DNA from 2 places in the Actinomadura graeca genome. Region 1 is predicted to be linked to the other one. Evidence: riboswitches for the same ligand, from Rfam matches in the RefSeq annotation. Region 1 holds a riboswitch; the other holds the start of a gene.

Region 1 (3,395 bases):
GTGCTGGAACTGGCCGCCGGGCCGGCCGAGCACGCCCGCGAGCTCGCCCGCCGCGGCCTCGCCGCGACCGCCCTCGACCTGAACCCGGCGATGTGCGCCTACGCCGCCGCCGAGGCCGCGCGCGCCGGTGTCGCACTGGAGGTCGTCCAGGACGACATGACCCTGTTCGACCTGGGGCGCCGCTTCGACCTCGTGGTGACCATGCTCGACTCCACGTCCCACCTGATGACCCTGGACGCGTTCGTCGCGCACCTGCGGCGGGTCGCTGCGCACCTGTCCCCCGGCGGGCTCTACGTCGTGGAGATGTCGCACCCGCGCGACCGGCTCGGCGACGACCCGAGCGTGAGCACCGGCTGGACGGTCGAGCGCGGCGGCGTCCGGGCGACCGTCCGGTGGGGCGAGCCCGCCGACCGGCTCGACCCGGTCACCCAGATCGCCGACGACCACGTCACGGTCGCGATCGACGACGGCAGGGTGATCCACGACGTCGTCCCCTACCGATTCTGGACGGCCACCGAGCTGGACGCGGCGATCCGCCTCGCCGGCGGGCTCGCCGTCGCGGGCCGGTACGGCGACTTCGGGGCCGGGGCGGACGCCGTGCCGCTCACCGACCCCGACGCGTGGCGCATGATCACCGTCCTGCGCCCCGGCTGATCAGGGCGCGGGCGCCCAGCCGGGGATCGGGTAGGCCGCGAGCATCTCGCGGACCTCCCCGGCGACCCGCTCCACGACCGTGTCGTCCTGCTTGGCGGTGGCCAGGACGACCTCGTCGATCCACGCGGCGACGCGCGGCATGTGCTCCTCGGCCAGCCCGCGGGTGGTGATCGCGGCGGTGCCGAGCCTCAGCCCGGACGGGTCGAACGGCTTGCGCGGGTCGAACGGGACGGCGTTGTAGTTCAGCTCGATCCCGGCCCGGTCGAGGGCCTGCGCGGCGGGCTTGCCCGCGACGCCCTTGTTCGTGAGGTCGATGAGGATGAGGTGGTTGTCGGTGCCGCCGGAGACCAGGTCGTAGCCGCGGTCCAGCAGCTCCGCCGCCAGGGCCGCGGCGTTGGCGACGATCTGCCGCGCGTAGCCCGCGAACTCCGGCCGGGCGGCCTCCTTCAGCGCGACCGCGATGGCGGCGGTGGTGTGGTCGTGCGGGCCGCCCTGCAGGCCGGGGAAGACCGCCTTGTCGATCGCCTTGGCGTGCTCCGTCGTCGACAGGATCATCGCGCCGCGCGGGCCGCGCAGCGTCTTGTGCGTCGTGGTGGTGATCACCTCGGCGTGGCCCACCGGGGAGGGGTGGGCGCCGCCCGCGATCAGGCCGGCGATGTGCGCGACGTCGGCGGCCAGCACCGCCCCGGCCTCCCGGGCGATCTCGGCGAAGGCCGGGAAGTCGATCGTGCGCGGGACGGCGGTGCCGCCGCACCAGATGACCTTCGGCCGCTCCTTGAGCGCGAGGTCGCGGACCTGGTCCATGTCGACCCGCCCGGTGTCGGGACGCACGTCGTACCGCACGGGCCGGAACCACTTGCCGGTGACCGACACCGACCAGCCGTGCGTGAGGTGGCCGCCCATCGGCAGCGACAGCCCCATCACCGGGTCGCCCGGCTCCAGGAACGCCAGGTACACCGCGAGGTTGGCGGGCGAGCCGGAGTACGGCTGGACGTTGGCGTGCTCGGCGCCGAACAGGCCCTTGGCGCGCTCGACCGCCAGCAGCTCGATCGGGTCGATGTTCTGCTGGCCCTCGTAGTAGCGCTTGCCCGCGTAGCCCTCGGAGTACTTGTTGGTCAGGACCGTGCCGGTGGCCTCCAGCACGGCGGGCGAGACGTAGTTCTCCGAGGCGATGAGCCTGATCTTCTCGAACTGCCTGCGGGCCTCCGCCTCGACCAGTCCGGCGATCTCGGGGTCCTGGTCCCTCAGGTGGGGAACGGCCGGGTCGTGCATGACTGCCTCCGCGCTGTTCGCGCCGGGCTCGCCTCGGGCGCCCCGGCATTGGGGACCCGTACACCCAGGCGCGCGGTGTGCGGACTCGGTTTCGCTTCCCGGTGGTTGTCTCCACCTTGACTGCGCCAGTCGCGTTCGCCTCATCATAGCGATCCGGGCCCGCCGGACGCCCGCGTCCGCGCCGGGAGGGACACGGCGCACGGCCCCTGACACGACAAGCGCATGGCCCCCGGCGGGGGCCATGCGCGTGGAGTGCGGAGCCGGTCAGCTGCGGCCCGCGGCCTCCAGGGCCTTCTTCACGGCGGCGCGCTTCTGGCGGAGCTTGGCCAGCGCTTCTTCGAGGATGGCCTCGCCGTCCTCGTCGCTGCGGCGCTCCTTCACATACGCCAGGTGCGTCTTGTAAGGCTCGGTCTTCGGCGGCGCCGGCGGGTTCTCCGAGTCCTGGCCCGCGGGGAACCCGCAGCGGGGGCAGTCCCACGTCTCGGGGACCGCGACGTCGGTCGCGAAGCTGGGACGGGTCTCGTGCCGGTTGGCGCAGTAGAAGGTCACCCAGACGCGGGGGGCGGCGTCGCCGCGCTCCGCCTCTCCCATCGGACCGGCCCCGACACGGCTGCCCCGAATCGCGTTGCCACTACCCACGGACTACTCCTCGCTCATTTTGCCCATGCCGCCCGTGACCTCCGAGGGCGGCGCGGCGCTCGTACATATGGAACAGGGGGCTCAGCCGACGCCCTTGTGCTTGAACAGCAGCCCGAGAACGATGATCGAGGCGAACCAGATGACACCGGTGCCGACGGTCAGCCGGTCGAGGTTGCGCTCCACCACCGACGATCCGCCCAGCGACGACGAGATGCCGCCCCCGAACATGTCGGACAGGCCGCCGCCCTTGCCCTTGTGCATCAGGACGAAGGTCACCATCAGCAGACTCGTGACGATGAGCACGATAGAGGTTGCGATGATCACAGTTCTTCAGCGCCTTCTCTGGCCAGACCCGCGCGGGGCGGGGCTTGTCTGTCGTTCAAGGACGGAGGGTCGAGCCGGGCGGGTTTACCCGTCAGCTACGAAGGGTACGTCGAAGTCTCTCCTGGTACGGCAGGAACTCCCATGTCACGCAGAATTGATCAGTTTGTGATCAGACGGGAAGATCACGGTACCGGCAGATCTTGACGAACTCACCCGGGTCGAGGCTGGCACCACCGACCAAGGCGCCGTCCACATCGGACTGCGCCATGATCCCGGCGATGTTGTTCCCCTTGACCGAGCCGCCGTACAGGATACGCGCCTGGTCGGCCACTCCGCCGTCGTAGAGCTCGGCGATTCGCGTCCGGATGGCGCCACAGACCTCCTGGGCGTCCTTCGGCGTGGCGACCTCGCCCGTCCCGATCGCCCAGACCGGCTCGTAGGCGATCACGGTGCGGCGGACCTGCTCGGCGGTGAGCTTGTCCAGCCCGCCGTCGACCTGGCCGAGC
Region 2 (3,395 bases), 2.9 Mb from region 1:
GCGTGGCGGGCCGTCCGCGCCGTGAAGTCCAACGCGATCCTCCTCGCCGCCGACGGCGCCACCGTCGGCGTCGGCATGGGCCAGGTCAACCGCGTCGACTCCGCCAAACTCGCCGTCACCCGCGCCGGAACCGAACGCGCCGCGTCCGCCGTCGGTGCCTCCGACGCCTTCTTCCCCTTCCCCGACGGCCTGGAGGTCCTGACCGCCGCCGGCGTCCGCGCGATCGTCGAACCCGGCGGCTCCGTCAACGACGACAAGGTCATCGAAGCCGCCGAAAAGACCGGGACCACCCTCTACTTCACGGGCACCCGGCACTTTTTTCATTGAGTTTCCTTGGCGTCGGGCCTGGCGGCCCTCCTTCGGCGGAAACTCGGGCGATCGCTGCATCGCTTCGACTCGCCCTGGAGGGCTCGCTGCGCGATCAGGTTCTCGCTTCGCTCGCACCTGCCTTCGGACGCGATCGCAACCTTCGGGTTGTTGGGGGTTGGGGTTCCTGCTTGCTGGGGTTGAGGTCGGTTCTCGGGTGTCGCTTGGCTCGCCTGGCGGCTCGCTCGCTCATGTAGGTCGCAGGGCTTGCCGCTGGGCGTCGCCTTCGGTTGTGGGTGGTGAGCGCAATCTCCTCGGCGTCGCCTTGGGCCGGGGTTGGAATAGGCACAGCCGCTCGGCGGCGTCCTTGGGACGGGGGTGGGATGGCCTCAGCCGGTCGGCGGCGTCTTGGGCGGGGGTGAATTAGACTTCCCCTGGTCGCGTACCCCCTGCTTACCCCTCTCTTGACCTGCGCGGCCTGTGCCGTTGGAGGCCGTATGGACCTGGTGCTGACCTTCCTTGTGGGCTCGATCGCCCGGACGGACGCCCTGCTGCTGGAGTCCCGGCAGGTGATCGGGCTGGCCGCCGCGGCGCTGCTGGCCATGCTCGCGGCCCATGTCGGATGGCATGGCACCGACCGGCTCATCACGTGGCGTCAGCGGCCGGACGAGGACTGATCCTCGCCGTCGGTCATCGCGTGGGTGGCGGTGTCGCGGATCGAGCCGTCCGCGTGAATCCGGTGGTGGACGCCCTCGTACGACGCGCCGAGCCGCTCCAGTGCCGTCCGGGATCGCTCGTTGCGGACGCGGGTGTGCCAGGCGACGCGGATTGCGCCGAGGTCGCCGAACGCGCGTCCCAGCAGGCCGCGGTGGGACGGTGAGATCTCGTCTCCCCCGGCGACCTCGCCCGTGGCGGCGTCGATCCGCGCCCTCGGCAGCGGACGCCCCGTTCGCGGACGGCGAGCGCGGCGTCGATGTCCGCCCGCATGTCCTCCACCGTCGCCGATGGCGGGTGCCCGGCAGGGCCGCTTAACGGTTATTTTCACCGGGCACTCGGCGGTTACCATGGCGTTCTAAGCGACTGGCGCGGTCAAGGTGGATCACCACCGGGGAGCGAACGTACAGTCCGGACACCGCGCGCCTGGGTGGACGGGCCCCGAGCCGGGCCCGGTTCCCGGCGATCAGCGCGGAGGAACGCATGACGGCACAGATTCTGGACGGCAAGACCACCGCCGCCGAGATCCGCTCGAACCTGAAGGGTCGCGTGCAGGCGCTGCGCGACCGCGGCGTGTCCGTGGGGCTCGGGACGGTCCTCGTCGGCGACGACCCCGGCAGCCACTCCTACGTCAACATGAAGCACCGCGACTGCGCCGAGGTCGGTATCGAGAGCATCCGCCGTGACCTGCCCGCCACCGCCACGCAGGACGAGGTGGAGCGCGCCGTCGCGGAGCTGAACGCCGACCCGGCCTGCACCGGGTACATCGTCCAGCTGCCGCTTCCCAGGGGGCTGGACGAGCAGCGGGTGCTGGAGCGCATCGACCCCGCCAAGGACGCGGACGGCCTGCACCCCATGAGCCTCGGGCGGCTCGTGCTGATGCAGCCCGGGCCGCTGCCGTGCACGCCGAAGGGCATCATCGAGCTGCTGCGCCGCTTCGACGTCCCGATCCGGGGCGCGGAGGTCACCGTGGTCGGGCGCGGCATCACGGTGGGGCGCTCGCTCGGGCTGCTGCTGACCCGCCGCACCGAGAACGCGACCGTGACGCTCTGCCACACCGCGACCCGTGACCTCGCGGCCCACACCCGGAAGGCCGACATCGTGGTGGCGGCCGCGGGCGTGCCCGGGCTGATCACCGCGGACATGGTCAAGCCGGGCGCCGTGGTCCTGGACGTGGGCGTGTCCCGGGTGGACGGCAAGCTCGCCGGGGACGTGGCCGCCGACGTCCGTGACGTCGCCGGATGGGTGGCCCCGAATCCGGGGGGCGTGGGCCCGATGACCCGCGCGATGCTTCTGGCGAACGTGGTGGAGGCGGCGGAGGACTCGCTCAAGAACGCCGGCTGATCCGCCGGATGCGGCGGCGGCCCTCCCGGGCCGCCGCTGCACCCTGCGGCGGCCCGGAACGGTGTTTCCCGCTCAGCGGTCACCCCGGCTTGCGCTGCCCAGAGGGTGACCGCAGGCCCACATCAGCTGGCCCGGCGTCCCGCGGCGCTGTGCGCCGGACGGCCGGGACCGGTGACATGCCCCGGGGCGTGCCCCGGGGTGCCCGGTCTGCGCGGTTCGGCTCCCCGGACCCCGGTGGTCCGCCCGTCCATCGGGCGGCCCTGCTGGGGCACGTGCACCGGCGGCAGCGGACGGACGAGGCCCATGGCGATGACCTCGTTCGCGAGCCGCGTGCGGCGGTTGGCGCCCTCCGGGATGCGGAATTTCTGGTACAGACGCAGCAGGTGCTGCTTGACGGCGGCCTCGGTGACGACCAGTTCGCCCGCGATGTCACGGGCGGTGGCCGGTGCCACGAACGCCTCGTCCGAGAGGGCGGGGCGGCAGAGCGCGGTCAGCACGTCGACCTCACGGCGGGTGAGCTCGGGTGCGACGGCCCGCCGCAGCTCGACGTCCGGATCCACCTCCTCCCGGGGGATGCCCCCCATCCGGCAGCGCGCCGTGCCGAAGCTCACGACGTCTCCGTCCTCCAGGACACGGCGGGCGATCGGCCTGCCGTTGACTCGGGTTCCGTTACGGGACAGGCCCATGTCGACGACGTACACATACGGGCCGCGTCGAACGATCTCGGCGTGCAAACGCGACACGCTCGGATCATCGAGGCGGATGTCGACTCCTCTCCCTCTCCCGACCGTCGTAACGTCGGGGCGCAGCGGCACCACCAGCCCGCTGTCCTCGATCCGCATGAACGGCCCCTCCACGGCAGTCCTCCCAGCTAGTTAGCGACCCCTGTCCGACGGGTTACCCGGGCCGGTCACCGTCACACCCTCCTACTGGCGAGTAGGACCGATGGCGCAAGGCATCCGGGCCCCCGGGCGCCTCCTGTGTCCCATCCGTTTCCCTCGCCTGGCACCGACCCCGGCCGCGCCCGGAAT

What was found. A riboswitch is a leader RNA that binds a small molecule or an ion and turns the genes downstream of it on or off. The one in region 1 is predicted to bind ZMP and ZTP.
Region 2: it holds a riboswitch for ZMP and ZTP, as region 1 does, so the genes downstream of both, AGRA3207_RS15550 (bifunctional methylenetetrahydrofolate dehydrogenase/methenyltetrahydrofolate cyclohydrolase) here and AGRA3207_RS03205 (serine hydroxymethyltransferase) in region 1, are expected to answer to the same signal.

Annotation. Positions count from the first base shown of each region.
Region 1 covers NZ_CP059572.1:649,658-653,052, forward strand. Annotated here, with positions in the region: gene AGRA3207_RS03200 (class I SAM-dependent methyltransferase) at 1-654, shown strand, start outside; gene AGRA3207_RS03205 (serine hydroxymethyltransferase) at 655-1,926, opposite strand; ZMP/ZTP riboswitch at 1,982-2,069, opposite strand; gene AGRA3207_RS03210 (RNA polymerase-binding protein RbpA) at 2,191-2,517, opposite strand; gene secG (preprotein translocase subunit SecG) at 2,647-2,889, opposite strand; gene tpiA (triose-phosphate isomerase) at 3,059-3,395, opposite strand, start outside.
Region 2 covers NZ_CP059572.1:3,546,644-3,550,038, reverse strand. Annotated here, with positions in the region: gene purH (bifunctional phosphoribosylaminoimidazolecarboxamide formyltransferase/IMP cyclohydrolase) at 1-327, shown strand, start outside; gene AGRA3207_RS15560 (hypothetical protein) at 804-983, shown strand; gene AGRA3207_RS15555 (GNAT family N-acetyltransferase) at 962-1,351, opposite strand; ZMP/ZTP riboswitch at 1,373-1,459, shown strand; gene AGRA3207_RS15550 (bifunctional methylenetetrahydrofolate dehydrogenase/methenyltetrahydrofolate cyclohydrolase) at 1,504-2,364, shown strand; gene AGRA3207_RS15545 (FHA domain-containing protein) at 2,487-3,221, opposite strand.